One region of the Paenibacillus sp. FW507-14B1B genome, then DNA from elsewhere that is predicted to be linked to it. Evidence: riboswitches for the same ligand, from Rfam matches in the RefSeq annotation. Region 1 holds a riboswitch; each other region holds the start of a gene.

The links. Region 1 has a riboswitch for cyclic di-AMP ahead of AC3WJJ_RS19805 (hypothetical protein). Riboswitches for the same ligand answer to the same signal wherever they lie in the genome.
Region 2: another riboswitch for cyclic di-AMP. It lies ahead of AC3WJJ_RS02745 (APC family permease); the one in region 1 lies ahead of AC3WJJ_RS19805 (hypothetical protein).
Region 3: another riboswitch for cyclic di-AMP. It lies ahead of AC3WJJ_RS25210 (C40 family peptidase); the one in region 1 lies ahead of AC3WJJ_RS19805 (hypothetical protein).

What each region holds. Positions count from the first base shown of each region.
Region 1 is NZ_JBYSWS010000004.1:231,741-241,995, forward strand. It holds gene kdpB (potassium-transporting ATPase subunit KdpB) at 1-1,376, opposite strand, end outside; gene kdpA (potassium-transporting ATPase subunit KdpA) at 1,398-3,077, opposite strand; gene AC3WJJ_RS19800 (potassium-transporting ATPase subunit F) at 3,108-3,185, opposite strand; gene AC3WJJ_RS19805 (hypothetical protein) at 3,336-3,746, opposite strand; cyclic di-AMP (ydaO/yuaA leader) riboswitch at 3,872-4,038, opposite strand; cyclic di-AMP (ydaO/yuaA leader) riboswitch at 4,156-4,365, opposite strand; gene AC3WJJ_RS19810 (hypothetical protein) at 4,746-5,195, shown strand; gene AC3WJJ_RS19815 (TrmB family transcriptional regulator) at 5,297-6,061, shown strand; gene AC3WJJ_RS19820 (MFS transporter) at 6,155-7,333, opposite strand; gene AC3WJJ_RS19825 (helix-turn-helix domain-containing protein) at 7,569-8,438, shown strand; gene AC3WJJ_RS19830 (N-acetylglucosamine kinase) at 8,584-9,549, shown strand; gene AC3WJJ_RS19835 (6-phospho-beta-glucosidase) at 9,599-10,255, shown strand, end outside.
Region 2 is NZ_JBYSWS010000001.1:621,518-631,772, reverse strand. It holds gene AC3WJJ_RS02760 (copper amine oxidase N-terminal domain-containing protein) at 1-219, opposite strand, end outside; gene AC3WJJ_RS02755 (sigma-70 family RNA polymerase sigma factor) at 371-922, shown strand; gene AC3WJJ_RS02750 (DUF4179 domain-containing protein) at 915-2,063, shown strand; cyclic di-AMP (ydaO/yuaA leader) riboswitch at 2,396-2,553, shown strand; gene AC3WJJ_RS02745 (APC family permease) at 2,689-4,512, shown strand; gene AC3WJJ_RS02740 (hypothetical protein) at 4,610-6,298, opposite strand; gene AC3WJJ_RS02735 (DUF7507 domain-containing protein) at 6,295-10,255, opposite strand, start outside.
Region 3 is NZ_JBYSWS010000010.1:29,124-39,378, forward strand. It holds gene AC3WJJ_RS25180 (heavy metal translocating P-type ATPase) at 1-1,547, shown strand, start outside; gene AC3WJJ_RS25185 (endonuclease/exonuclease/phosphatase family protein) at 1,609-2,355, opposite strand; gene AC3WJJ_RS25190 (stalk domain-containing protein) at 2,451-3,626, shown strand; gene AC3WJJ_RS25195 (YwhD family protein) at 3,702-4,211, opposite strand; gene AC3WJJ_RS25200 (M1 family metallopeptidase) at 4,362-6,350, shown strand; gene AC3WJJ_RS25205 (hypothetical protein) at 6,362-7,186, shown strand; cyclic di-AMP (ydaO/yuaA leader) riboswitch at 7,383-7,519, shown strand; gene AC3WJJ_RS25210 (C40 family peptidase) at 7,522-7,995, shown strand; gene AC3WJJ_RS25215 (C40 family peptidase) at 8,411-8,878, shown strand; gene AC3WJJ_RS25220 (GNAT family N-acetyltransferase) at 8,978-9,472, shown strand; gene AC3WJJ_RS25225 (c-type cytochrome) at 9,644-10,000, shown strand; gene AC3WJJ_RS25230 (4a-hydroxytetrahydrobiopterin dehydratase) at 10,073-10,255, opposite strand, start outside.

The DNA.
Region 1 (10,255 bases):
TTCCGCAGCTGATCGAAACGTTCCTTCATGCCCGGTTTCACCGTGTCCTTCAAGTAAATAAGACCATAAATCCGGTTGTCTACTGCCACCGCTAGTGGTGTTCCACCTTCGGTAGCGATGGCGTCACTCTTGGCGATCAGGTCGGATGGGATCGCTCCGCCTTGTGACTGAACCCAATTCTTCACAGCATCGACTGCGCCTTTTCGGACTTTCATGCCGTCCTTCAGGTTCATGCCGCTCATCCTTGTTTCGGCTTTAAATTCAACGAATTCTGCATCCGTTGTTATCGATGGGTCAAATGCAATGCCTTCTTTCTTCATTAGCTCTAGTACCGAACGGCCTTCTGGGGTTTCATCAAGGACCGAGCTAACCGCTGCCCACTTGGCGACAGCGTCAACCGATTCGGATCCAACCGGGATAAACTGGCTTGCCATCCGGTTACCAAATGTAATTGTTCCTGTTTTATCAAGAATCATTGTGTTGATATCGCCCGCAGCTTCAACGGCTTTACCGGACATCGCTAGCACGTTAAACTGTGTTACCCGATCCATACCGGCAATCCCAATAGCAGACAGCAGACCACCGATAGTGGTTGGGATGAGACAGACAAGAAGAGAGATCAGAACAGGAATCGAAAGCTCAATGCCGAGATATTTGGCGATCGGGGCAAGTGTGACAACCACGATCAGGAAGATCAACGTTAATACGGTCAACAGAGTGTTCAGCGCGATCTCGTTTGGTGTTTTTTGCCGAGACGCACCCTCTACTAGCGAGATCATCCGGTCGATGAAGGACTCACCCGGGTCACTAGTGATCCGGACTTTGATCTGATCGCTCACAACGCGTGTACCGCCGGTTACGGAGCTGAAATCTCCGCCTGCTTCTTTAATAACCGGGGCAGATTCCCCGGTAATAGCGGATTCATCGACAGATGCGAGACCTGCAATGACTTCGCCATCACCAGGAATCATCTCGCCCTGCGAGACGATGACGACGTCACCTTTACGTAAATCGGTTGATGGAACAGTCCTAGTTCCACCGCCGTCTATAACCTTGTTTGCTGTAATCTCTTTTTTGGACTGTTTCAAGGAGTCGGCTTGGGCTTTACCACGCCCTTCGGCAAGGGCCTCGGCGAAGTTCGCGAATAAGACGGTGAAGAGCAGGATCAGGAACACGGTTAGATTAAAGCTGATGCTGTCTTCTGTACCGAAATATTGTGGCAAGATCGTCATGAGAAGGACGATAAATGTACCGACCTCTACAACAAACATCACGCGATTTTTCATCATCGTGATTGGATTTAATTTAATGAAGCTATCTTTCAGTGATTTCCGAATCATATCTCCAGTTAATACAGTTGTTCGATTGTTATTCATTAGAATAATCCACCTTTTCTTTTAACGGATCATTAAATGCTCGGCGATCGGGCCAAGCACAATCACAGGCAGGAATGTCAGTGCCCCGATGATCAGGACTACCGCAATGAGAATAAAGGCGAATAGCCGGTTATCCGTGCGGAAGGTTCCAAGCGTCTCGGGAACCCACTGTTTGCGTAGAAGAGAACCTCCTACGGCCAGAAGGGCAATCATGGAGACATAACGCCCGAAGAGCATGACAAGTCCAGTTGAAATATTCCAGAATGGTGTGTTATCTGCGAGACCCTCAAACCCTGAGCCGTTATTGGCTGCCGAGGATGTGTATTCATACAGCACTTGTGAAATGCCGTGGAACCCACCATTTGTAATACCGGACTGACCGGCATCTGTTATGAGCGCAAGCGCCGTCGGCGCAAGAATAATAAAAGGATGAGCAAGAATGGCGATTGCAATCAGCTTCATTTCTCTTGCCTCAATCTTACGCCCCAGAAACTCGGGTGTACGTCCGACCATGAGCCCCGCAAGGAATACAGCCAAGATCGCGTACATCATCATGTTCATCAGACCTACGCCTTTTCCACCGAACACGGAATTCAGCATCATGAGCGAGAGCGGTGTAATGCTCCCGAGCGGGGTCAGCGTATCGTGCATATTGTTGACGGACCCGGTGGTGGCGGCTGTGGTGACTGTCGTGAATAGAGCGGATTGTGCAACACCAAAACGGACCTCTTTACCTTCCATATTGCCTTGTGAGGCATCGATTCCAAGCTGGTTCATTGCAGGATTGCCGCTCGATTCCGAGACATAGGCAAGCGACAGAAACAAGGTGAACAGAACCATCATGACGGAGAAAATAACCCAACCTTGCTTCCGGTTCTTCGCGAACAAGCCGAACGTGTACGGCAGAGCTGCCGCAATGCACCACATGGATAAGATTTCGATTACATTTGTCAGCGGACTCGGATTCTCAAATGGATGTGAAGAATTTACACCGAAAAATCCACCGCCGTTGGTACCCAGATGTTTGATGGACTCCAATGCCGCCACGGGACCCACCGATATTTGCTGCTCGGTACCCTCAAGCGTCGTTACGTTAATCGTAGGTTTTAAGGTTTGAGGAACATGCAGAGCAACGAGCAACAGAGCCACAGCAAAAGCTAAGGGGATAAATATTCTTGTATGTGCCTTAACAAAATCCTCGAAGAAGTTACCAATGGTCGTTCCCTTACTCGTAATCGCCCGAATGAATGCGATCGCCACACATAGCCCCGTTGCAGCGGAGGTGAACATCATCATCGTGATGACAGCCATCTGAGAGAAGTAGGACAGTCCTGATTCACCACTATAGTGCTGTAGATTCGTGTTCGTCATAAAGCTGATGATGGTGTTAAATGACAGTGTTGGCTCCATATGTTCAATCCCGTTCGGATTGAAAGGAAGCGCCTTTTGCAATCGTAGGATAAGATAACCCACGGCGACGAGTACGATGTTCGTCATTACAAAGCTAAGGGCATATACTTTCCAAGTCATGCCCTTACGTTCTTTAAGCCCGATTAATCGGTAGATCGGTTTCTCTACCCATGAGAACCACTTATCCGTCCTGCTGGCTTCTTCGCGAAATACATGATATACGTAGGTTCCGAGTGGCTTAACGAGCAGCACCAGAACTAGAATAACGATGGCAATTTGTATAATGCCCATGATTGATTGCTTCCTCCTTCGATAGCACCCCTAGAATTGTTCCGGGTGAATCAGCGCGTAAATCAAATATAAAAAGATAAAAATCAGCAATAACATAATAATGATCATTCGTTATCTGCCTCCGGTTCATGGACTACGCGTCCACACCAGGATAGAAACAGGGTGAATAGCGTGTAGGTTCCTCCCAGAATGAGCACCATGTATAAATCCTGCATGTAAATCCCTCCAAAAACATTTTTAATGAAGTATGGATCAAGGTTAGCTGATGAGTGATGAAACTAAGAAGGACACATGATGGTTATTGGTATGAATCACAAAGGTTGCGCCAAGTCCTTTATAAATTAATCTGGGATTGCTTGAATGGGTGATGACATAGATTGGATCTGATGTCCATGTGCGGCATATTCGCAAGTAACGGCAGCATAAATTCAGGCTGCTTTCGAACAGAAACACTTTGCTCACGGAAAAATCCGGTATGATCCAGGTTTGTTCATCGGTGGTATCGATTAAGACGATGTTCTTCGTCCCGATACTCTCAAGACGATCCCGTTCTGCACGGTTATTCGCGATCGCTGCGAATGGGATTTTATGATAGATGAGCTGGTGGATAAATTCCTCTCCAGCCTTGGTTGGTGCGGATACTAATATCATTTCTTGCCATTCCTCCATGATTTCTCCTCCTAATGGTTAGAAAGAGAAGACAACAAAAAAGCCACAGGGAAGGAGGATCACTCTTCCCGTGGCTTTAGGATGGCACAGTGAAATACACCGTGCCCTGCACACGACAATCGTTGCCTCTCTCTAAGTAACGCTTACGAGGTTAGCTGACGGATTCGGGCGTGAGAGTCGCCCTACCCATAGGCAGTGATCCTGCCGATGAGATTCACCCCAGAGAGAAATGTATATCTCCCGTTTGGTTCCCCCGTTCCTTTTCCATTCAAGGACTCAGCGAATAAAAGCATTTGTTCATCTAAAGAAACCACAGAGGGCTAGAGGCCTCTGTGGTCGAGATTACCCGATCACAAGCTTCATCATCCTCTCCTATAAGCAAGCGGATCTATGCGAATTAAGGCATAAATGGCTTAAGCTCTAACGCTTACGAGGTTAGCTGACGGATTCGGGCGGTGAGAGTCGCCCTACCTGCACCTGAAATCCATTATTTCATTGGATTTAGAAGCAGGATTCACCCCTGAAAGATGCTTCAGGCGGCTCTCACACCACCTTGCACATCTCTTGATTTGGTTCCCCCGATCCCTTGCATGACAAGGGCATTCAGCGATTCAAGTGAATTCATTGTTCAATTCATGCTTCGTATCATACGTCTGGCGATTTGGAATGTAAATCGAGGGAGAAGCATGTTTTGAGCTGTTTTATAACCAGAAAGGGTGGTAAGTGAAATGAAATCTCATTTATACTGCATGATGCTCTATATTTCTCTGTTTATCTCTCAAAATAAGTAAAGCCGCAAGATACTGTGCAATTAGATAGATAATCGATGTCAGGGTGTGATGTACGCGTTTTCATTTGACCTTTTCGTGTATTTTTTGAAGATATAGACCTGTTATGGATATTTACTTTAGAAGGGACATAACGTATGATTCATCCAACTTCATCCATATGATCTACAAATAGAGTTGTAATCGAACCGATGAAAAGGAGACACGCGTCATGGCTAGAATAATCGAACCTTTGCCAGCGTTAACGGAACCTACATTACAAGAGACAACGATACGGTATATGGAAATCTTTCGTTTTGACTGTGCCTATGCTGAGCGGTTTTTACCAAGGAGTATAAGTAGCCCGAACTGCGGCTTGTTCAAAATATCTTGCAGTACGGCTTCTGGTTATGCAGAATATACACTGCCAGAGACAAGAGAGTTCGCGGATCTAGTGCGCTGGTCATCTGTATTTAGGCACTTGAAGGGATTACCTCTGGAGGAAGCTCTGCGAATTGTAGAGCGGCAAGAGTGGGGAGCTCTTCGTTGCAGACTCGCGGAGTCTGCTCTAACGGATTTATCCTTGAATTTTCGACAGAGCCATGAGCGGAAGCGGTTAGGCAGCTTGCCATTGGAGCGTTCTTTTCTGATGGATTGTTCACGTGCGTATTTTTGGTTCTAATTCATTTATTAAATATATATGGTTAGGTGTTATGAGTGGACTGGTCAATCGGCCCGCGCTCCGGTAACATAGAGGGTAACAAGAGTGTACAAGGAGGAGCTATGCTTCTACAATTCGGGTACTCGCAGTACGAGAGTAAAGTATATGAAACGCTGGTAACGAGCGGTGAGGCGATGGATGCATCAAGTATTGTGAAGCTCTCTGGTGTTCCCAAGGCCAAGATTTATGAGGTGCTTGATCGTCTAGTTGATAAGGGAATCGTGATGGACACCGTATCCGGTAAAAAGCGAACCTATACAGCACTGCCTGTTGAGGCAGTCATTGACAAGCTGACGCATGAGTTTGAAAGTGATATAAAGGAGCTTCGATCAGCAGGTGTCCGTAAACAGGTTGTGGATGACCAGGTGTGGAGTCTGAAGTCGCACAGCTCCATTCAAGCGTTCTGCAAGCAGATGATTGAGGAAGCACAGGAGTCTGTTCTCGTCTCCATGTGGAGCGACGAATTTAGTGAGATTACGGATCTACTGAACCGTAAAGAACGTGAGGGCGTGCGTGTTGAGGCACTGGTGACGGGGAGTGATCACCCTGATGTTAACTTGTCGAAATTATATGTTCTGAACCCTACTGCAGATCACGATAAGTTAGAGAGATTTATGCTTCTTGTGATTGATACGAAGCAGCTGCTGTTCGCAGGTGTGGAGCAGGGGAGCTGGCAAGCAATTAGGACGCAGGCACAGCCCTTTGTGAAGGTATTTGCTGAGTTTTTCTATCATGATATGGCGCTGACGGCGTTCAGCCGTAAATATCCGGAAGAGATGTTTAAGGACGAGGAGATTAAGTCTCTGTTGCTCCGTCTTCGATATTAGATATATACGAAGAAGCCCCTGGCTGCATAGGCCGGGGGCTTTCATGTGTATGACAGAAAAGTCTAACAAACATTGTCATTATTAACTTGAATACTATGACGAAGCCGAGACGGTCTGTTCTTTCTTGCTTGTGGAATGGCGGGTCAGTGAGAAGGCAGCTACGCCAAAGGCAACAGCGGCAATCGTACCTCCTACCCAAGGGTTGTTAGCAACCGAGCTTTGGGCAATAACTGCACTACCGATCATGGAACCAAGTGCAATCCCCAAGTGGAACATGGAAGAGTTCAGGCTCAGCTGAGTCTCTGCATTGTCTGGAGCCAGCTGAAGCAGATAAGCTTGCTGTGCTGGAGAAAGCGCCCAACTGAGTCCGCTCCATAGCATCATGGCGATCAGGAACACCCAGAATGAGACTTGTGCGGTCAGCATGACGACAAACATGGATATGGAGAAACAGGCCACAATGGTGAGAATGGAGCGTTTTGTACCGAATCGATCGGCTATAAAGCCACCTGCTCCTCCACCAACTACAGCAGCTATGCCGAACAGGAAGTACACGACACTCATCGTACTGGAGCTGACGTGAAATGTAGACTGCACATAAGGCTGCAGGTATCCATATAAGGTCAGGTGACCGGTCAGCATCAGGAATGCGATCAGTTGTGCACTAATGATCTTGCTGTTCTTCAACAGAGCAAGCTGTTCACGTAGAGGGACGACGGGCTTCGGAGCTACACGATTTGTGAATAAGGCAATACCAATCATGGCTAATAGGCTAAGCAGTGCAATAGCTATGAATGGAGCACGCCAGCCGTAAGCATTACCAATAACGATCCCAAGTGGTACGCCAAGCACAAGTGATCCACTGATACCCATATAAATAATTCCGATTGCTCGTCCCTTATGCGATTCTGGCACAAGTGAAGCTGCCATTGATATGGACAATACAACGATGACGGAACCGCTCATAGCAGATAACGCACGAGCTACGATGATGGCTGCATAACTTGAGGTGAACGCTACGATCAGGTTACTGACCATAAAGACAGCCATTGTATACAAATAGAGCTTTTTCCGCTCCATTTTTGCAGTCAAATTGATGAGGATTGGACCTGATAAAGCGAAAGAAACTGAAAAAATGGTGATAAACTGACCTGCCGAACTGATAGATATGTGGAGATCATCCGCAATAAGATTGAGGATACCTCCAACAATCAGTTCCACCATGCCAACAACAAACGCGGCTATGGCCAGTATATATACTCGAAAATTCAAACTGACACATCCTTATCTCATAAAGTATTACATTTAAGTTACTACCATTATAGTAACCTGATCTATTAGGCGCAACACTTTTTGAGTTGGATTGAAGTATTTACCTTTTAGTCGATTTAAAGTCATAACGAGTAATAGCCTGTCTTATTACATCATGGTAATATTTGAATGATTCATTTGGAGCAGCATGAGAACGCTGCTTTTAAGAACATAAGCTGGAGGTGGGTTTGCGAATATGGACAGGCCACAGACGGTCATGCGCGATCATATTCTCTTTCCGGACATGTCTTTTCCATTAACGGTTTCGACGACAGAGGGCGTGAGTCCCGGATTTCAACGCCTACATTGGCATCAAACCTTAGAGATGAATTACATCCGAAGAGGAAGCGGCTATTATCTCATCAATGGGATGAAGATACCGTTTCAGGAAGGTGATCTTCTTTTTATTAATAGTAACGATTTACACCGGGCTTTCGAGACGGAAGATCTGGTGATGGATATTATGATGTTTGATCCTTCACTTCTGGCCATTGATCTGAAGTATGACCCGGATTTGATGCGTCCATTTCGTGAGGCGGGTGTACATCTCAGCCATGTCATTACGCATGGTGAGCCTGTAACACCTCAGCTAGTTCAGCTATTCTGCAGAATAATGGAAGAGTACCGCATGCAGGGAGATGGTTTTATGAGCTTAATTCGAGCAGATCTCATCCGTTTTCTTGCGCTTACGAACCGATATTTGCATGAAGTACCACAACAGATGGTTCCACTCCCTATGAAGCATCGCGGCATGCATGTTCTTAGAGATGTACTCCACACGATGGAGCTGAATCTAGGTTATGGGTGGACGTTGAATGAATTGGCTGATCTTGCCCACTTGAGTCCTTCGCGGTTTAGTGCGCTGTTTCAACAGGCTGTAGGGACTTCCCCGCTCAATTATTTGATTCAGTTAAGATTGACTAAGGCAGTGCATTTGCTGGAGACGACGGATTTGAAGATTATCGGTATTGCGGACGAATGTGGGTTTCGTAATTTATCTAATTTCAATCGACTCTTTAAGCAGCATACGGGCCTGTCACCTAGTGAGTTAAGAGAACGGTCGTAGTATTGAGGATTTTATATATGACAGTAAGATAGTATCAGTTCTTACTTGTATAGCAGTAGTGTGAGCCCTCCTAAAGGATTATTCTGGACATATAGTAAACGTTTAATCCTGCGATTGCGCGATTGTTGCGAAAGGGAGGAAGTTCATGAGAAAGTACCTGGGCGTAGATGCTGGAGGGAGCAAGACGCATGCTGTTGTCGTGGATGAGCAAGGCAGTGTGCTGGGTAAAGGGATATCCGGTAACGGTAACCATCAGATTGACCGTGAAGTAGCGGAGCGTAATATCACTGCTGCCTGTGAAGCTGCACTGCTTGAGGCTGGAATTACGAAGGAAGAGCTTAACTTTGCCTATTTCGGATTAGCAGGAGCAGATCGAGAAGCAGATTATGAGATACTTCGTCCCATGATTGGAAGTATGGGTTACCCAAGGCACGAAATTGCCTGTGATACGATGATTGGCATGCGTGCTGGCACAGACCGCTCCTATGGTGCAGCAATCATATGTGGAACTGGATTTAATAGTGCAGCTCGGAATAAGGATGGCGAGGAACTGCAATACGGTGGTTTTGGCTTTAAGTATGGAGATGGATACGCGGGTGGATCTGGACTAGCACTACTAGCATTCCGGTCTGTTATACGGGCGTGGGATGGCCGAGGCCCCAAAACCTTGCTAACTTCTATGGTGCTTGAACACACGGGATACACTTCTGTTGAAGCTTTGTACGAGGATGTTCTGTATGGTAAGACCTCGGTCCCATCTAGTCTGGTGAAGACACTGCTTGAAGCGGCTGAAGCGGGCGATACCGTAGCGGTATCTATTCTTGAAACTGAGGGCGAGGAGCTGGCTAACGCCGTATGTACTTTGATTGAGCGTCTAGGAATGGAGAATGATGCGTTTGATATCGTCTACATTGGGAGCGTTTTAAACAAAGGTAGAAGTTTGATTCTTACCAATGCCATTGAACGAATTGTAGCGAAGCGAGCACCTCATGCTAGATGCGTTCATCTGAATGCGGACCCTGTGGCTGGTGCTTTGCTAAGTGCGATGGATGCGGATGGCCAAGTCATTGACGCAGAGACCGAGAGTAGACTGAAATCACTATCTTTCTAAGCGACCTGAAATCACTTATTTCATATAACATCTTATGGAGGCGATTGAAGTGACACAAGCACATGGACTCAAAATTACGGTCATCGGTGGAGGTTCCTCATACACCCCAGAAATTGTGGAAGGATTTATTCGCAACTATGATCAAATGCCGATCAGAGAATTGTGGTTCGTTGACATTGAGGAAGGTCAGCATAAGCTGGACATCGTAGGTAATCTCGCTAAACGTATGATTGAGAAATCGGGACTTCCGATTGAGGTACATCTGACGCTTGACCGCAGACGAGCGATTGAAGGCGCAGATTTCGTGACAACTCAGATGCGTGTCGGCTTGCTGGCTGCTCGTAAGCTAGATGAGCATATTCCGATTCAGCATGGAGTCATTGGCCAGGAGACAACAGGTCCAGGGGGCATGATGAAGGCGCTGCGTACGGTTCCTGTTATTCTGGACATTTGCCGTGACATTGAGGAACTGGCTCCGAATGCATGGATGCTGAATTTCACGAATCCGGCAGGTATTGTAACGGAGGCGGTGCTGAAGCATAGTAAGGTTCGTTCAGTCGGCTTGTGTAACTCTCCAATTAACGTCCAGAAGTTCTTAGCTGCAGAGTATCAGGTGCCTGAGAAAGACGTGCTGCCAGAGTTCGTAGGTATTAACCACTTGCACTGGGTAACCTCAGCGCTTGTTCGTGGTGAGGAGAAGCTTCCT
Region 2 (10,255 bases), on a different contig from region 1:
ATCACCTTTTTGTAAGGATATGGTCTTTTCGTTCTGATACCACTTCACAGGTATATTGAATTGTTCAGAGACAGCTCGTAATGGAATGAAGACACGATTATTGAGTATGAGCCCATGGTCTATGTTAGCATCTTGTTTCGCCGCATAAACCGGAGATGAAAGTACGGGTACGAACAGTAAAACGATCGCAGCCAACTTTAAAGTAACTCGTTTAAACACATAACCCCTCCTATGATTACTAAACTTATCCAATATCTTAGTTGTACATTACACCCATGAGTTATTAAATTCAAATAAAAAAACTGTTTTACGTGTTTGCTCGTCTTCATTTACAGAACGTTTTATAGAGAAAGGAAAAGGAGAGGAGATCATGATGGGCTCCCAAGCCGAGATGAAAAAGGTGGTGCTGGCAGGAACGGATGAGGAGACCGATTTTTACCAGTCCATTATGGAACACCAAGATACACTGATTAGTATTGCATATAGTTACTTGCGCAATCGGCATGATGCCCTCGAAGCCGTGCAGGAGATGACTTGCCGAGCATGGGTTAAGCATTCAACATTAAAAGATAAGAAGGCATTCAAAGCCTGGATCATTCGTATCTTGATCTATGTTTGTATTGATGAACAGAGACGACGTAAACGGGCAGTACTGTTGCCTGATGAAGAGTTGGAAAAAGCCACTCGTGAACATGCTTTTGAAGGATTCAATCATGACAGACTTGTGATATGGTCTCTTCTGAAAGAGGTGAAACCCAAGTATCGCCATGTGCTGCTTCTAAAATACTACAATGACATGACATTATCAGAGATTGCTGCGATTCTCCGCAAGCCAGAGGGGACGGTAAAGACCTGGCAGCATAAGGGGCTGGAGCAATTAAGGAAATTAATGAAAAATCGGGGGGAATGGCAAGATGACTAGTCAGGAAGAGCAAGCTATGTTTACTGAGGCAGACGTTATCCAACAAGAACAGAAGCAGCACTTACATCCTATGGATGCGACATATGCCATTCAGCGTGGGTTTGCGATGGGACGGACACGACGGAAATCACGATCTTTTACGATGAAAATGGCGGCTATATCCCTCACAACCATCATGGCTATTGGTTTATTGTTACTTAGTCCGCTGATGGACACCCACGCTCCGCAGCCAGCACAAACAGCACAGGTAGTCAATGAAAGAACGATGGACTGGGGTACCCTGGATAAGTTTAAGAGTATGGCCGCCTACGATATTGATGGAGGTACATTGGAGTCTGCGATACGAAATGACTATATACAGGTGATCAACAAGTCGGCGAAATCAGGACCTTACCAGATTACCATCGATGCCGTTACTGCAGACGAGAACAAGTTAATCTTGTTGTATACGGCTACATCAGATTCGACTCGGGAAATATATGATGTGAACAGTGTTCGCATGACAGACATACAAACAGGTCGTTATCTAGGGAATACGTCGAAAATTGGTGGCTTGGAAGGTCAGAGCTGGCAGGGGCGTTCAACGTTAGAATTTGATCGTAGTAAGCCTTTACCGAATCGTATTGAAGTCGATTTCCAAATTGCCTCCGTTGATCCCGGTAAGCTTTCTGATCCCAAGACAGGCACGATCCGTTCAGAGATGAACTATTCAGAGCGAATAAAGGTAGAGTTCGACTTGGACCCGAAATTTTCTTTAACCAAGACGGAGATATATAAACCGGATCAATCGTTTATGCTTGGCGATCATCAAGTGTTGTTATCCAAGGTTGAAGTTTCTCCGCTGATGACAAGAGCTACATTCGTATATAATCCTGGGAAAACAAATAATTTTAAAACTAGAACTTCAATTAGCGAAATGCTTAATCACCATGAAATTGTCTCAGAAACGGCTGAAGGGAAAATGTACAAAGCGCCTAGTATCTCAGGAGGCGGAACTGAGGACGGGATGCAGTATGTATTTGGCAGCAATATGCTGGATGAGCCCCAATCAATCGTTTTGAAGTTATCTCCTGAACTCAACAGATCAAAAACAACAGTACAGGAACATGAAGAGCCTGTAATTGAGCTTAAAATAAAATGAGAGTTCTGAAAAGTTGATCCTATATGGAGAATAGGCACCTAGCGTTCGTGTTAAGTCCACATTAAGTCGCCTTATTGGCTCAAAATCAGATCATTCATAAAAGAAAAGAGCAGACCTAAATGCGTCTTCTCTTTTTTTCTTTAATAACAAGAGCGAAATCGAGATAATTCACGATAATAAGGGTGTTGAGCCTTTGTAATCGGTATCATGAAATGATATCCGGTATTTTTAAACCGATTTGTGTCTCTTTGGATCTTTACAGTAAGTACGGGATGGGAGTAAGATTCATTCATAATCTTGAATGTGATTCCAGTTTGGAAGCAACATTGAATAGTCCTAGATCGCTGAATTCTTAATCAGAAGCGGGGGAACCATTAAGATGAGGCTAATCTCATCTCAGGGGTGAATCACTTGGCTAGTTGCTAAGTGTAGGGATACTTTCGATCCCGAATCCGTCAGCTAACCTCGTAAGCGTTATGAAAGAGGATTTGTCGTGAACTTTGTTTTTTCAAGTCACGGGAAAGTCCAACTTTCCTGTGGCTTTTTTGATGTGCCTAAATGCTGATACGGGACGCCGTAAGACACATCCATTCCTATAATTTTATCCACTGGCGGTGAACTAACGATGGCAGCATTAAAAAGACTTTTGATAGGTCGACCATTGAAATCGAACGAGTTAGGAGAACAAAAACTTAACAAGAAAAAAGCACTAGCCATCCTATCCTCGGATGCTTTATCATCCGTGGCATATGGTCCTGAACAAATCCTACTTGTTCTCATTACAATAAGTGGAGCAGCTCTTTGGTATTCAATACCTATTGGGATCGGAGTATTGGTTCTACTAACGGCCTTGATACTTTCTTATCGTCAGATCATTTATGCTTATCCGCACGGTGGTGGAGCGTATGTTGTATCTAAGCAAAATCTAGGAGTTCTCCCTGGACTTGTTGCCGGGGGTTCTTTACTCGTGGATTATGTTTTGACTGTAGCGGTCAGCGTCTCAGCAGGAACAGATGCATTAACTTCGGCATTTCCAGCACTCCATGAACATACGGTGAGTATAGCTGTTGCATTTGTCATACTGATCACAATTCTAAATCTCCGTGGAGTAACCGAATCTGCTACGGTGTTAGCATACCCTGTCTATTTATTCGTATTTGCATTATTTATTTTGATTGTGGTGGGTATGTACAATATATTCACGGGGCATGTTTCTCCAGATTTACATGCTCCGATCGGTACGCCAGTTGCTGGAATTAGTTTGTTTTTACTCTTAAAGGCATTCGCCTCAGGAAGTTCGGCACTCACAGGCGTTGAAGCGATTTCCAATGCAATTCCTAACTTTAAAGATCCTGCACCTAAAAATGCAGCAAGAACACTAATGGCCATGGGAATCCTGTTAGCTGTATTATTCTCAGGGATTGTATTCCTTGCCTATTATTATGGGATAGCACCAACAGCGCAGGAGACCGTCGTATCTCAAATAGCCAAGCAGACTTTTGGACGTAATTTTATGTACTTCTTTATCCAGGGAACTACAGCACTTATTCTTATTCTTGCTGCCAACACAGGCTATTCAGCATTTCCGCTTCTTGCAGTTAATCTAGCTAAGGATAAATTTATTCCAAGAATGTTTACCGCACGGGGAGATCGGTTAGGATATTCGAACGGTATTATGATTCTCGGCTTCTTATCCATACTGCTGATTATTGCTTTTCATGGTCAAACCGAGCACCTCATTCCCTTATACGCAGTGGGTGTATTTATACCATTCACACTTTCTCAGACAGGGATGATGTTGAAATGGATTCGTGAGAAACCGGCAGGATATGTGCCAAAACTCTTGATTAATACAATAGGAGCATTGATCAGTTTAACGGTATTCCTAATGTTCTTCATGACTAAGTTTTCACAGGTATGGCCATTCTTTATATTCTTACCGGTCATCGTGTATGTGTTCTATCGAATTAAGAAGCATTATGATGCTGTTGGTGAACAACTGCGCATCTCAACTTGTGAACCATCGGTTGAAATCAAAGGTAATGTTGTTATTCTGCCGGTGTCAGGAATAACTCATGTCGTTGAGCATTCATTAAACTATGCGAAGTCTTTATCAGCTGACCAAGTTATTGCACTCTACATTCCGTTTGAAAGAGAAGAGTTAACTCGATTCGAAGAAAAGTGGAAGAAGTGGAGACCCGATGTTAGGCTTGTGACGATAAATTCTCCATACCGGAGTATTATTCAGCCATTAGGTAAATTTATTGATACAGTGCAGCGTAAAGCGGCTGAATCTCAATATCAAGTAACGGTCGTAATTCCTCAATTCATTCCTAAAAAAGGCTGGCAAAACCTACTTCATAACCAAACCAGTCTTATGATTCGTGCATACTTGCTGTATCGGAAGGATGTCATTGTTACGACAGTTCCATATCACTTAAAGAAATAGATGATATAAGTTCCCCACTTGAATACACGAAAAAAACAGCGTTAGGCTTTTTTTAAAGCCAACGCTGTTTTTTTGAACAATCAAAAGATTAAACCCATTATTCGTTATCCATATCCAATAAAATGTTAATCATGCTTGATCGGAAATCGCCACTGTACATACATTCGTCGATTTCTGTAAGGTAAGTAAACAGAAAGTACCCGGTCACATCTTCAATTTCTTCATCAATGGCCTCTGATGCCTTAGTTAGATAACAGAATTGAATGGTTTCTTCCGGATTCAGGATACCTAGTGGGTAAGGACAGCCTTGAAGCGGAATTTCGTGTTCATCCTCTAGAATGACCACACCTTTCTCAAAAACGTCTATGTCTTGATTCCATCCGTCCAAGCTGAACTCTGCTGCGAGTGATCCAGTATTCTTGACCGTAATCGTAAACGATAGTAATTCGCCAAGACCAACCAAGTAATGATCCGGAACGGCTGTTACCATGAAGTTTGGAGCTAACAATTCAACGGTGACCTTATCGGAAAGTGACATTTGACGAATGAGACGACCATCTGGAATACGGAATGTAAACGTAACAGAAGCTTGATTTTCTGCAACAATGGATGCTGGGGGAGGAGCTTTTATCTTCTCTACAATTGCATCAAAAGTCACCTTCACTTGTTGATCCGGTCTTATTGTCCCTAGAAATATCCCTTGTGAAAGATTGGCTCCATGTACTGGATTACCATCCATAAGTATACTTCCAGGAACGAGAGATAGGTGTTTCGGAAGAAGGTCTTTTAGGGTAGCATCCACGGCGAAATCGCCATCATTGCTAATGTCGCATTGGTAACGAAGTGTGCAGCCGATCGTAGCTCTCTGCTTATTAACACTTTTTCTGATAATTACGATGGGCTGGATTACATTCACAAAAAGTTCATTCGACTGAACCGAAAGCTCTTCGCTATCAACCGAGTATTGTAAATACCCCTGCAGGGGAAAAGGATTAATCTCCACCGAATCGCAAATTCGAAGATTGACTTTGATACATATCGAAGCACCAGGTTCAATAGTACCCAGAGGTATACCATCCTCAGGTTGAATCGTTGGATTATGCATATCATCAATCACGACACTACCTGGAACGAACGTCACTCCTGATGGCAGCGGAACATAGATCACCGAACTGGCAAGAGCAACATGCCCCTGATTCAGTACCAATAGCTGATAGGTAATTATATCTCCGCTGAACGTCTGGTTTGTGCTGACTTCTGCAATCAGTGACACAAAATAGGGGAGTACGGTGATTGATGTCGAATTGGAGTGAATTGTACCAGTAATCGTCCTTCCTTCTAGTGAGCGGAACTTATAGTCGGCTCTTCCCATATTGCTGACTTCGAGTGAAGGAGGGATGGATACTAATATCACCTGAAAAACGACATGAATCGAAGAGTTCATATATACTTTTCCAAGGTTAACACCATTATTCGGGTTGGCACCCGGAAGCGGAACACCATCTTTTAACAAGCTGTTAGGGATAAAGGAAATCTCCTTAGGTAAAGTATCATACAAGATGATATCCGCATCACGGTTGCCATCATTCTGGATCGTGAAGCTATAAGTTATGGTCTGATTGAGTGTAACTATCTTCTCATGCACAAATTTATTGAATTTCAAGATTGGACCGACCCAGGGAGTATCGACCGTATTGGAATAGGCTACGGACTCTGCCCCATTAATACTAAAACGGACCATGGTTTGATTTTTTAGTATAAAATCTGGGGTCAGTCCGGACTTCATAGTGTCGTCACCTGTACCTGGAATGTAACGATTACCGTTACGTTTGGAGCAATTGTACCGATAGTGATGCCCGTATTCGGATTCGCGGTAGGCCGTGAAAGACCGTCAACGGTAACGCTACCCGCTACAAAGACCGAGCCTGTTGGAACAGGGTCAACTAGCACGACGTTATTGACAGCTTCAATTCCGTTATTCGTTACGCTAATACTGTACGTAATGATATCACCAACGACCGCATCAATGGATTGCGTGCTCTTGACAACCGAAATGTCTGGAGAAGAGACCGGAATTGTTACTACATTCGATAATGCCGTACCTGTACGGATCTCACCGTCCGGATGCTGGAACGTATAATTTATGGTTGCTTGATTCACGAGCTGCTGTGGATTCGGCAAGGTATCGATTGTTACCTCCATTGATACCTTAACAATAACAGTGGTGCCTGGATTAATTGTGCCAACACTAAAGCCCGTTGAAGGGTCTGCACCCGGCTGTGGAATTCCGTTTACCTGAATGCTGTTAGGGACAAATACCGCTCCTGCAGGGACTGGATCTATAAGTGTTGCTATTGCAGGTAAGTTACCTGTATTCGTGAGAGCCACATTATATACGATTGTATCCCCAACCGTTGCATTGGACGTGTTAGCACTTTTTACTGCATTAATGATCGCTTGGTAGACTTCAATGTTATTGATATTTGAGAAGGTTGTTCCTGAGAAGGCGCCCGACGTAAAACTTACAGAAGATTGATTCGACAGTTGTCCTGTTGCTGGTATTGAAATGACGGTTACGTTAAAAGTAACTGTCACTACAGCGCCTGGAGCAATCGTGCCGAGCGATATGCCAGTGGCTGGATTCGCGGTCGGTACGGAGGTTCCATCCACTGTAACGCTACCAGACACAAATTGGGTAGCAGGTGGGATCTTATCAGAAAATACTACATTCGTCACATTTTCGATTCCATTATTCGTAATCGTAACGGTATAAGGAATGACGGTTCCGAAGGAAGCATCTGTAAGCGTAGAAGTTTTGACCACGGACAGGTTAGGTGCGGATACCGGAATTGAAACAATATTGGAAGTAATGGAGCCATTGATAACCCGCTGATCCGGTAGGGTATAGGTATAGGTCGCAGAAGCCTGATTGATCAACTGTGCTGATGCTGGTACAGCATCTACAGTAACAGAGAACATGACGACCGCCCCCGTTGCAACCACACCAAGTGGAATACCCGTAGAAGGGTCCGCCCCAGGGAGCGGTTGGCCATTCAAAAGAACGCTGTTAGGCTGAAAAGTTGTTCCATCTGGTATCGTGTCGGTCAATGTGACGGATGCTCCGAAATTACCCGTATTGTTGATTGAAATAGTGTAAGAAACCGTATCCCCCACGGTCGCGTTCGTTGTATTTGCACTTTTCACAGCGGTCAATTTGGGCTGATAGATCGGTGTTGAAACCGTATTTGAAAAAGTAACCCCCGAGAAAGTTCCGGATGAGAAGGTTACCGTAGATTGGTTATTTAAAGCAGATGCTGCGGGAAGTGAAGTAACCTTTACTTGAAAGATCACCGTTACGGTGTCACCAGGAGCAATGGTTCCAATGATGACGCCAGTTGCTGGATTGGCGGCAGGGCGGGCTGCTCCATCAACAGTTAGGGACCCCGTTACAAATGTAGAACCTGTGGGAATGGGGTCGGTAAACTGAACGTTACTCACACTGGCAATTCCACTGTTAGAGATCAGTGAAGTGTAAGTCACGGTATCTCCAACGGTGAGTGCCGTTGATGGTGTACTTTTGACGACGTTAACATTCGGTGCTGAGACTGGAATGGATACCGTATTAGATACGGCTGTTCTTGTTATGATACGTCCGTCAGGCAAGGTAAAGACAGCTGATGCAGTCCCTTGATTCACGAGCTGCTGCGGAGAAGGCAATGTGTTGATCACAACCGAGAAAATGACTGTCGTCGTCTGACCAGGTCCAACAACTCCAGCATTAATACCGGTGATTGGATCGGCACCAGCTTGCAGAGAACCGTTCACCAGCACACTGTTTGGAACAAATGCCGTACCTGCGGGAATATTGTCAGTTAACTTTACTTGCGCTCCAAAGTTACCTGAATTGTTAATCTGAAAAGTATAGCTGACCGTATCACCGACACTTGCATTGGATGTGTTGGCACTTTTGGAAACGGTTGGTACCGAATTATATACTGGTGTTGTGACCGTATTGGAATTGGTCAAGCCCGAGAACGCACCAGAAGTAAAGGTTACGGTCGCTTGGTTGTTTAGCTGGCCTGATGTAGGTACCGTGTTAACTGTTATGCTGAAAGCAACCGTGGTGGTTGCTCCTGGATTGATCGACCCCAAAGATATTCCACTCAACGGGTTTGCGGACGGAGCAGCGGTTCCGTTAATTGTTACACTGCCGTTAACGAAAGCTGTACCGCTCGGAATAATATCTGTGAATTGTACGTTGTTTACAGTTTCGATACCGGAATTGGTTACCGCTGTCGAATAGATGACTGTGTCACCTACAGTTGCAGCAGTTGACACAGTTGATTTAGTAACGCTAACGTTTGGAGCGGACACCGGGACCGTTACTGTATTAGACACAGCGGAGCCGGTTAGTAGCCGTCCATCAGGTGGTGTGAACGTAAAATTTGCAGTTGCCTGATTCGACAAAAACTGTGGGTTTGGAAGGCTAGTAACGACCACTCCGAAGGTAACGACGATGCTAGCATCAGCATTGACAGTACCTAAACTGATTCCAGAGACGGGAGATGCTCCCGGTACGGGACTGCCATTCACAATAACGCTGTTAGGCGTAAATGTTGTTCCGGCAGGAATTGGATCCGTCAACGTAACGGTCGCACCAAGATTACCGGTATTGTTAACCGTAATTGTATAAGTGATAGAGTCACCTACGGTTGCATTGGTCGTACTTGCACTTTTAACAAGAGATATTTGCGGTTGAATGATGGGCGTTGTTGTAATATTGGATGCTGTGGTTCCTGAGAACGTTCCCGATGTAAAACTAACGGTTGACTGATTGTTAATCTGCTTAGGAATCGGCATAGTTATCTTCACCTCAAATGTTACGGTAGCCACAGCACTAGGGGCCAAGGTACCGATTGAAATTCCCTCGGACGGAACTGCTGACGGACGTGATGTACCGTTAACAATTACGCTTTGAGGTATAAATGATGCGTTAGCAGGGATGTTGTCAAGTAAACTAACGTTATTCACATTGGATATGCCATTATTCGTGACAACACTGGTATAAGTCAGGATGTCACCCACGACAACAGAAGTAGTGGAAGTTGTTTTGACGATACTTACGTTCGGAATCGTTACTGGAATTGTTAGCGAATTGGATGTGGAAACAGCAGAAATCTGCCTTCCACCAGGTAAAGTATAGATGTAAGAGGCGGTTGCCAGATTCGTAAGCTGGCGGGAAGAAGGCAAGGATGTGACTGTGACCACAAAGCTGACTACTGCTGTGTTTCCCGGTTGAATCACACCTAAAGGGATTCCTGTTACAGGGCTGACTCCCGGTAAGGGTATATCATTGATCAATACACTGTTTTCGATAAAAGTGGAACCAATCGGGATATTATCTGTCAACGTCACAGATGTAGCCGTATTGCCGGTATTGCTTACTTGAAACTGATAGTTAAAAGTATCACCTACAGTTGCATTCGTTGTACTTGCATTCTTATTGATGCTTATAATGGCTTGATATACAGGGGTAGTAACCGTATTAGATTGCGAACTTCCGGTAAAAGCACCGGATGTAAAGCCAGCGATTGCCCGATTACTCAGTAGAGCAGGACTCGGTAAAGATGTAACCCTAACCTTAAAATTAATGACGGACGATGTTGAAGCGTTAATTGTACCAACAGAGATCCCATTCCCTGGAGTAGCATTTGGCGAAGACGCACCGTTAATCGTTACACTT
Region 3 (10,255 bases), on a different contig from region 1:
CTAAAGAGGCAGAGCTGCTTCGAGATGGCGAAGCTGTGCGTGTACCGATTTCAAGTCTTTCCCCTGGTGACATTGTTCGTGTCCGCCCAGGAGAGAAGATTCCTTCTGATGGCATCATTTCGCAAGGTACCGGGGCTGTCAACGAAGCTGCAATTACCGGTGAGTCGGTTCCCGTTACAAAGCGCGAAGGGGATACGGTATTCGGAGGTAGCGTCAGCACTGACGGCCTATTGAATGTTGAAATAACCAAAGCCTACGAGGATTCTTCCTTGGCTAAAATTATGCATTTAGTCCAAGAAGCGCAGGATAGCAAAACACCAACGGAATTGTTTATCGATAAATTCGCAAAATACTATACACCAGCCATTATGATTATCGCTCTATTCGTCACCATCATTCCGCCGCTGCTATTCGGTCAGCCGTGGATGACATGGGTGTACCAAGGTCTCTCCATTCTCATTGTCGGTTGTCCCTGCTCGCTCGTACTGTCCTCTCCAATTGCACTCGTCAGCGGTATGACAAGGGCAGCCCGCAACGGAATTTTGGTCAAGGGCGGTGTTCACATGGAGCAGCTTGGACGACTTCAAGCTATTGCCTTTGATAAGACGGGTACGTTGACACGTGGTGAGCCTGCTGTATATGCCGAAACCGTGTATAACAAAGATAAATTTTATGCGATTACCGGATCTGTGGAACAGTCATCCTTACACCCACTGGCAAAAGCAGTCATGAAACACTTAGCTGACAAGAAACCGAATAAGACTTTTGCGGAGCCACTGCAATCCACCGTATTACCAGGTGAAGGTGTCCGTGCAGAAGTTGACGGTAACCTTTATTGGGTTGGTAGTGAAGAGGTTCTTCGTCATGTAGAAGGTGAACAGGAATCCGTGATGACTACCGTTCGTAATGATATTCGGCTTCTGAAGGAACAGGGATATACCATTATAGTCGCAGCCGATAAGCATTCTGTGCTTGGCCTGTTCGGTTTGGCTGACGAGATCCGTCCGGAAACGCCTGAGGTCATTCGACAATTGCATCAAGCTGGCATTACAAATACGGTTATGCTAACCGGTGACCACGAACAGTCGGCTCAATCTATCGCTAAGCAATCGGGTGTAACGAGCTTTTTCGCAAGTCTCCTGCCTGAAGAGAAAGTATCGAAGATAAAAGAACTGGCTAGCAAGCAAAAGACAGGTATGGTGGGAGACGGCATCAATGATGCTCCTGCACTTGCCGCAGCCGATCTCGGGATTGCCATGGGTAAAGGAACAGACAGTGCCATTGAGACGGCAGATGTCGTACTTATGCAGGATCACTTGGGTAAACTGCCAAATGCGATCCGTACGGCGAGAAAGGTAAACCGCATCATCCGTTGGAATATCGCGATCTCGCTATCGCTGAAAGCCATTGCTCTGCTATTGACCATTCCGGGTCTGCTCACCCTATGGATCGCAATTATTTCCGATATGGGCGCGACAATTCTCGTGACACTCTTGGGATTAACCATCCTGCTTGGCAAAGATAAATCTCCAGCTTCATCTAAATAGTTAGATAAAAAAACTAATCCTCTTCTCTTCCGTTTATAAGAGAAGGGGATTTTTCATGTTATCATTTGAATACTAAATCGACTACAATCGGCAAATGATCCGAAGCCTCGGTTTGGACTACATGCTGATTTTGATGCTTTATACCAGGGGAAATCAATATATAATCGATCAGTTCTGTTGGAGATGTAGATGGGAATGTGTAGACATTCTCCATGTCTTGAAAACTGTTCACGAATAGGCCACTTTCTAACAATCGTTGAAACTCAGGACTATCGGGTTCCGTATTAAAATCTCCCATTAATACGCTGGGTTGATTGGAACGAGAAACAAGATCTATAATTTCCTCCGCCTGCGCTAATCTACTTCGCGCATCCAACCCAAGATGTGTATTGTAGACATTCACATGAATGCCATCCAGATCTACCACAGCATGCAACATCCCCCGCTGCTCTTCTCCAAAGCTACTAAGTAAGATGTTATCGGAATGAAGGATAGGGTACTTACTTACAATCGCATTCCCATACTGACTATTCTCAGCTAATCCTCCCACCTGTCCAAAATCCAAGTTCGCTCCGTATACGTAGTGATATCCAGTTAAGCTAGCTATCTCTTTCGCCTGATCTTTATAGTCGCTCCGATCACTAAAGAATCGATCCACTTCTTGAAGCCCTACAATATCCACGCCTGAATCAAGAATAACAGCGGCAATTCTTTGAAGGTTCAAATGGCCATCCATACCGACTCCGTGCTGAATGTTATAAGACATGACCGTTGTACTTATGACCCCTAAACTGTTTTTCTCTTCCATGAACATCTCTCCCTTCAGTTGTTAAACCATGAAATCCCCCGAAACATTTTCCAATTATATCCGTCTAATAGATATCATTTATGGAGGTGTAGAAGATGATTGTAAATAAATCATACAAAATCGTCGGGGCTACAGCACTTGCTCTAACGCTAAGTTTAACGCCTATATCCGGTCTTTTACCAGACTTGAATCCATCCGTCTTTGCGGCCCAATCTCAAAAAGAAACACCTATTGTAACTTCAAAGATAGAATTAAAAAATTCCCCATTCAAGAAAAACGGAGTTCTATATGTCCCGATTACAGAATTATCAGAATATGTAGATCTACACATCACACGAACTCCTAATAAGAAATACGTTTATATCAATAGTCCTTCGGAGTCTGTTCGAATTGCTCCGAAGCAGTCCAAAGCTGTAAATGCAGAAGGAACTACTTTTGCCTTGGATGGATCACCTATCGTAAAACAAGGTGTCACTTATGTTCCTTCCTCGCTTCTCGCTAAAAGCTTTAGAATAAAGCTGAAGTGGGAAGGAAAGTCCTCCATATCACTCCAAGTAAATCAACAGTATGTTTCCAACTCTTTTGAAGGCATGCTGTTCTGGTTAAACCGTGATAATGGAACATTATTAATGGGGCAAGCTGGAAGTATCCCGAAAAGTGCTGGAAAGGTTGAAATCGAGAATATCGATTGGATCCGTATTCAGCCTCGTAAAATTAATCCATCTACCTTCGTTATAGATGCGACCAATTGGCATGGTGAACCGCATATCCACGAGACTCGCATTCGTGTCCTCATTAACGACCGTAAAATCGTGAAGCAAGGCGTTACTAACTTCTCCAATTTTGCAGGTATGAACACAAAATCAAATGTGAACGGCTTTAAAGGAAATGTTGCGATCATGAATGGTAGCACGCTACAACTGGTCCATCCAACAGGCAAGGTTGTAAAGACTTATAATCTTGAAGCCCTAACCGGCGTTAAAGATGATTTCGTTGTTGAAGCAATTGAGAATGATTTTTTGTTGGTACGCCCTTATATAGAATCAACTTTATTCATAGTCCATCCAACACGGAACAAGTCTGCCCTCATCTACCCGGATCTACTAGATGAACAAGCAATAAAGTTAATAGCTGAATATCCTCCGAATGAAGTGGGTTATGTTGGGGATGCATTGACTTACAAAGGATATAAAAACAAAAAGCTAACTTTTACGTTCAATCATCCTTTATTAAGTAGTAATAAGACGTATTCGTACACCCTGCCCTTCTAACATATTACATTCCATACGCTTCAAGAAACAAAGAAGCCCGGGTGCAGCTTAACGCATCCGGGCTTCTATCCTTATTTATTCTGTTTCTAACGCCTGCTTAAATTCATCAGAAGAAGCGTTCCACCATTCCTCGTTCTTAGAGATGAGTAGATCTTTCAAAGCCTTTTTCTCCACATCACCTAATCCATCGACAATGATCTTACGTTTCAGAGCTGCATCGAGTTTATTAACATGATCCGCAAGGATCTTCCAGCCCCGCTTCGCTTCCTGATCGATCCACATTTCACACGCAGTCATACCGCCGTAATGTTGTCCTTCCGGCGTACGATCTACAGCTACCCATACGATCCAGACCTGACGTCCATTAGGTACATCCTCACGGTTCGTAGAAAATTTAATGCCACGTTCCACTTTACTCTTCGCGTGCATTGCACCGATTTCAATCTTTGCTTCTCCACCGTCAATAATGACTGGTGATACACTATTCAGATCAATCGAGCCTGCACCGAACCCTTTATGTTTGCTCTTGCTGCTTATAATGTTGAGGGCAATCTGCTTCTTTCCGTTTTGCTCCTGATTCTCCATTATGGCAAACCTCCCTATATATAAGAACGGAAGAGACCTTCCGCCTCGCTGATTCAGATAACCAGTCCAATATATTTTATTTTAACTAATAATCACCCAAAAGCAAACATATACATGCTGTAGATGCTTGTCAACGGGAGGTTGTTCGATATGGTCCCATCACGCGCTAAAGTCTTTCTTTCATCCCTGCTTGCCCTCGGTCTTCTTGGAGGATCAATGCTGTTATTTCTGCAGGGTACCCGTGTTTCAACGCCTATTCTCGCCCCGGAATCGGGCAAGCCTGCAGTCGCTGAAAAGGCTCCACTCTCTCCACCTAAAGCTCAGTACGATGTCCCTGCTCCTGCACTGAGCAACAGGCTTGTTGAATATCACATGGATGTCAGGTACGAGCCTGAGGAGAACAAACTCAAAGGGAAACAAACACTAACCTGGACTCACCCCGGTAAAAAAGCAGTAACCGAGCTATATTTTCATCTTTATCCCAACGCATTCGCCTCTAAAGACACAACATTTATGAAAGAATCCGGCGGTAGACTTCGCACGGACCAGATGCCTAATGATGGATTTGGTTCAATGAAGATTACGGGAATTAAGACGGAGGAGGGGCTGTCTTTGCTCCACCGTCTTCAATATGTGCAGCCTGACGATGGGAACGTCAAAGATCAGAGTCTCGTGAAAGTACGCCTTCCACGCCCTGTTAAAGGCGGTGAGAGCTATACATTGATCATGGAATTCGAGGTGGAAATGCCTAAAATCTTTGCACGTATGGGTACGGCAGATGATTTTGTAATGGCAGGGCAATGGTTTCCAAAGATCAGTGTGTATGAACCTACAGGAACACGTGGGCGTAAGGAGGAAGGCTGGAATCTCCATCAATACCACGGGAATTCAGAGTTTTATTCTGATTTCGGCATTTACAGCGTCCGCATTCGCGTACCGGATAACTATATTGTTGCCGCCACTGGTTTCCCAACCAAGCCAGCTACAAAAGCGAATGGTGAAAAGGTCTATCAATTCTATGCCGATGATGTACATGATTTTGCTTGGTCGGCTTCACCAAACTTTATCGTCGCTGAAGAAGCATTCTCTGCTCCAGGCATACCGGGTGTACGAATAAAGCTATACCTCGATCCGGTACATAAAGACCTGAAAGATCGATATTTTGACGCCGCTAAGGCAGCCCTATCCTCTTACGGTAAGTGGTATGGTACTTATCCTTACTCGACCTTATCCATTGTTGTACCGCCAGAAGCGGGAAATGGTGCAGGAGGAATGGAATATCCGACACTTGTAACGGCTTTCGGAGCCAAAAACGATTCGCCCGGGTACGATCTGGAACGCACCATCATTCATGAGATTGGACACCAATATTTCTACGGTATGATTGCAAGCAACGAGTTTGAAGAAGCATGGCTTGACGAAGGCTTCACCTCATATGCTGAGGAGCGAGTCATGGAACAGGAATATGGGGTAACTTCTAACACGGCAGCCCAAGCTGCAGCCATCTCCTCACCAGAGCCATTACAACAAGAATCCTGGAAATACGGCTCTCACCAGAAATATGCACTTAATGTTTACACACGCGGCAAGCTGGTGCTGCAAGATATTGAACGTTTAGTCGGTACGCAGACCATGGACAAAATCATGATGGCCTATGCGAAAAAATTCCGTTTCAAACATCCAACGACTCAAGATTTTCAACAGGTAGTAGAGGAGCTCACAAAACAACCGTGGCAGTCCTATTTTGACCAATACGTATACGGGAACAAGATGGCCGATGTCGCGATTGAACAAATTGAGACCAAAAATACCGGTTCACGCGAGGAGCCTGCATATGAATCTATTGTCACCGTCGTAAATAAGGGTGGTACGGTTACGAACATCCCGATTACATTCGCCTTCGAAGATGGAAGGACTGTAGAAAAAACATGGGATGGAAAGAACGGAACAACGCAGTACAAAATTGAGCATCGCTCTCCATTACTGTGGGCCATGGTTGATCCTAAATTTACAATCGTGCTTGAGAACAAACATATTAATAACTATATGAAGGCGGGAATGGATCCGAAAGTGCTCACGCGCTGGAACCTAAGCATTAATAAGCTGGTAGAGGCACTGTTCGGCAGCCTGTCATGGTAAGGGGGGAGAACATGAAAAGCTATACAGGCAAAGGCTGGACCAGTGTAAAAGATCAGTTCTATGTTATTATTCTGTTGTTTTTATACAAGCTTTTGTGGGGATATTTTCTTTACCGGATCGTAAAATCAGCCGTTGTTCCACTTCTGATGCGATTTCCTGATCCCGCTCCAAGTGAGCTTAGTAAGCTGCTGTATTTCTATGAGGGAGAAATGGCCTTATTACAGAGTAATGACGTTCACACCTATGCCTGGATACTTATATTTATGCTAATGATTCGGATGGTGCTAACTCCACTCATTCAAGCAGGTATACTCTACAATCTTCATCAGGAGGCAAAGGGAGAGCGAGGATTGTTCCTCTTTAAAGGAATGAGACAATTATGGAAACCAGTAACCCTGTTTTACATAGTCGAGACCCTATTGACCTTTATGCCTGCTTATTGGCTGGTACCCAAAATGCTTCCTTCTCTATTCGCGGCTATTCGAGAGCCTTCTGCCTTGCTCCATCTAGCCCCTTACATCCTTGGTTGGTTAATTTACGCGTATCTGCTTCGGATGTGCCTGCTTTACATGCAGTTCGGAAAAACAGGTGGGACCAGCATGATATCAGCTTTATGGATCTGCTTGCGCCATATCGGAAAGGTTACTCTGATCTCAGTAATAATTGGTGGAACGGCAATGGTCCTGCTTCTATTACTCAGTGGATTATCATTCCTATGGGCTGGACTAATGGGGCTGATCATTCACCAAGCTAGCTATTTTATAAGTAGTCTATTCCAGCTCTGGGGTATCACAACACAGTACCAGCTATGGCTTACACATGAACAGCAACGTTAAAAAATACTTTCGTTCCAAAAAAAAATCCCAATCCTTCTCAAAGGATTGGGATTTTTCGTATAAAAATATAATTTCCTCGTTTGCCAAATTGTTAATACTCTGCTAAAATAACGAATGTGATAGTAACAACTTTGTCATCTTTATTGTAACTTTTTCATATGGATAAACAGTCGAATATTCGAACTAGATTTTTTATACCATTAAGAAGCCGAATTCCCTTACATGGGAAGCGGGGGATCCGTCTTGGGTGCATTGATCTCGCAACAGAGTGATCATAGGCTAACCTTCAGCCGAACCCTTAAGCTAACCTCGCAGGCATTGGAAGGAGCTTTCTCTTGAAAAAAAAGTTAACAGCCATATCGATCGGACTTACACTCGCTCTTACATTAAGTGCCGGAAGCGCTTTCGCTGATTCCAAGCTTAATAACGCAATCAAACCAGTCATTGGTGTCTCTTATAAAATGGGTGGAACAACGACTAAAGGATTCGATTGCTCTGGATTTACAAGTTATGTATTCAAGAAAATCGGACTTACATTGCCTCGTGCATCCACATCCCAGTATAAAGTAGGGACTGCCGTAGCAAAGAGCAATCTAAAAGCTGGTGATCTTGTATTCTTTAATACCTCCGGCAGAGGCGTATCCCATGTAGGGATTTATGTAGGCGGTGGTAAATTTGCACATTCCTCAACTTCCAAAGGTGTTACCATTACTGCACTCAATTCCAGTTACTTCGGAAAACGTTACATAGGTGCTAAACGTGTCATGAGCTCGAGTAAGTACAAAGCCGTCGCTGTCAATTATAATTAATTATCATATAAGCCGTTACCTAAGCCCGGATGAGATTTTTAAAATCTCCTTCGTGGCTTTTTCTTTATACTTATATAACGTATGGACCTTGCAAAAAGTTCACCTTTTTATAAAATAATTTTTAATTATTTTCCTAGGTATCCTGTCTTACTTGTGATTTACCCTTATTGCAGATGATTAAACATGTTTCAGGTAAATTTGAATCTTTATTTGTCTTTTTTCTTCGACACATATAACCATTTAAACTACTCGAAAAGACAGCAAGAAACAATTGCCAACAGGACAAGCCCTCTGATAGAATATCAGTGTAATAACTCCGTCATTATTGTAAGGGCTTTTATACATAGAACATTGTTCCGAATAGCCTTCAACCGAACCCTTAAGCTAACCTCGCAGGCATGGAAGGAGTCTTTATATGCTAAAGAAATTAGGCGTATCCGTTATCGGCTTCACTCTCCTACTTACTTCTGGGATCAACAGTGCTTTTGCAGACAGCAAGCTAGATCAAGAAATTGACCAGGTTCTTGGAACAAAATATAGTTATGGCGGAACAACAACAAGCGGATTCGATTGTTCTGGGTTCACAATGTACATATTCTCTACTATTGGATTAAAGCTCCCGCATCAATCGAGCTCCCAATTCGAGATGGGTACAACGATAACCCGCCAAGATTTGCGCCCTGGCGATCTCGTATTTTTCAATACGACTGGCCGCGGGGTATCCCATGTAGGTATCTACATCGGGGATGGGAAGTTTGCTCATGCCTCTACTTCCAGAGGTGTTGTTACCAATCGTTTGAGTGATAGCTACTACGCAGAACGATATATTGGCGCCAAACGGATTCTGGATGACATCTTTTTCGAAACTCTTGCAGCAGAATAACTCGATTTTTTTATAACATACTAAATCATATCCGCGAAGAGAAGCTTCCTTTCTTTTGGCGGTTTTTTCTTCCTTACTCAATTAAAAAGGAGACAACTTATGAATCACCAGACAGAACAGCTATATGCCATTCCAATGACGATCGACCAAGCAGCTGAAGTTTGTGAATGGACGTATCCAACTCCGTATAATATATATGGCTGGCTACCTTTTGAACAAATGCAGGGTCTTGGTATTGAATTTGGTGATCCGGATATCCGTCGTCAGCAATATATATCTATTATGGATGAACAGGATCGAATGTGGGGCTTCGCTCAGTTGTTCCCGATGGAGGGTGTCACGCGAATTGGCCTTGGTATGCGCCCTGATTGGTGTGGCCTTGGAATGGGTAAACGATTCGTGAAATGTATTGTTGATGAAGCTATACGAAGACAACCCTCGAATGAAATTGATTTAGAGGTGTTGACTTGGAATAAGCGCGCAATTCGCACTTATCAGCAAGTTGGGTTTCAGATCACAGATACTTACGAGCGGATGACTAAAGAAGGAAATGCTCTATTTCATTGTATGGTATATAAGCCGCTAGAGAAGTAAAGAATCATCTAACAACAGGAATGCGAATATGAAAAATAGCACAATTTTGTGTAATTTTTCATTTAAAATCCGTAGTTTTGTTGCTTTTTTTGTCACAACTGCTATGATGTCTTTATATGTTCGTTTATAATAGAAGCTATTGTAGTATACATAAGAAGGGACGATATGACGATGCAAAAATGGATTATGAGCGGATTGTTCTTCGTCGCATGTACGTTGGCCCTTGTGCTAATGTTTACGCTTCCAGGCAAAGAACAGGTTGCTCAAGAAAACAAGCCAACCATGCCTGAAGTTACATTAGACGCTGCCGCAGCTGAAGCAACCGTGAAAGCTAGTTGTATTACTTGTCATGGTGACCAACTCCAAGGTGGAGCCGGACCTGCTCTTGATAAAGTAGGCGGTCATATGGACGCAGAAGCTATATTTAGTGTCATTACTAAGGGTCGTAAGACAATGCCTTCCTTTAAAGAACAATTGAAGCCAGAAGAAATAGCAAATATTGCCCTTTATCTGGCTGAGAAGAAATAATTATTATTATAAACAGCAAAAAACGCTTGAATAAGGGTTCTCCCTGTTCAAGCGTTTTTTAATACCCAGTTCTTATTGCTGCTCTGTATTTTCACTAGAACGGCTTTTTTCATATACTTCATTAAATTGCTGCGCTTCTTTGATATCCACTGCGGTAATCCCGCCATCATCCCATGAAGTCAGACGCAGTGTCACGGTTTTATAATCAATTGTAATGTAGGGATGGTGCCCGAAAGCCTCCGAAATGGCTGCTAC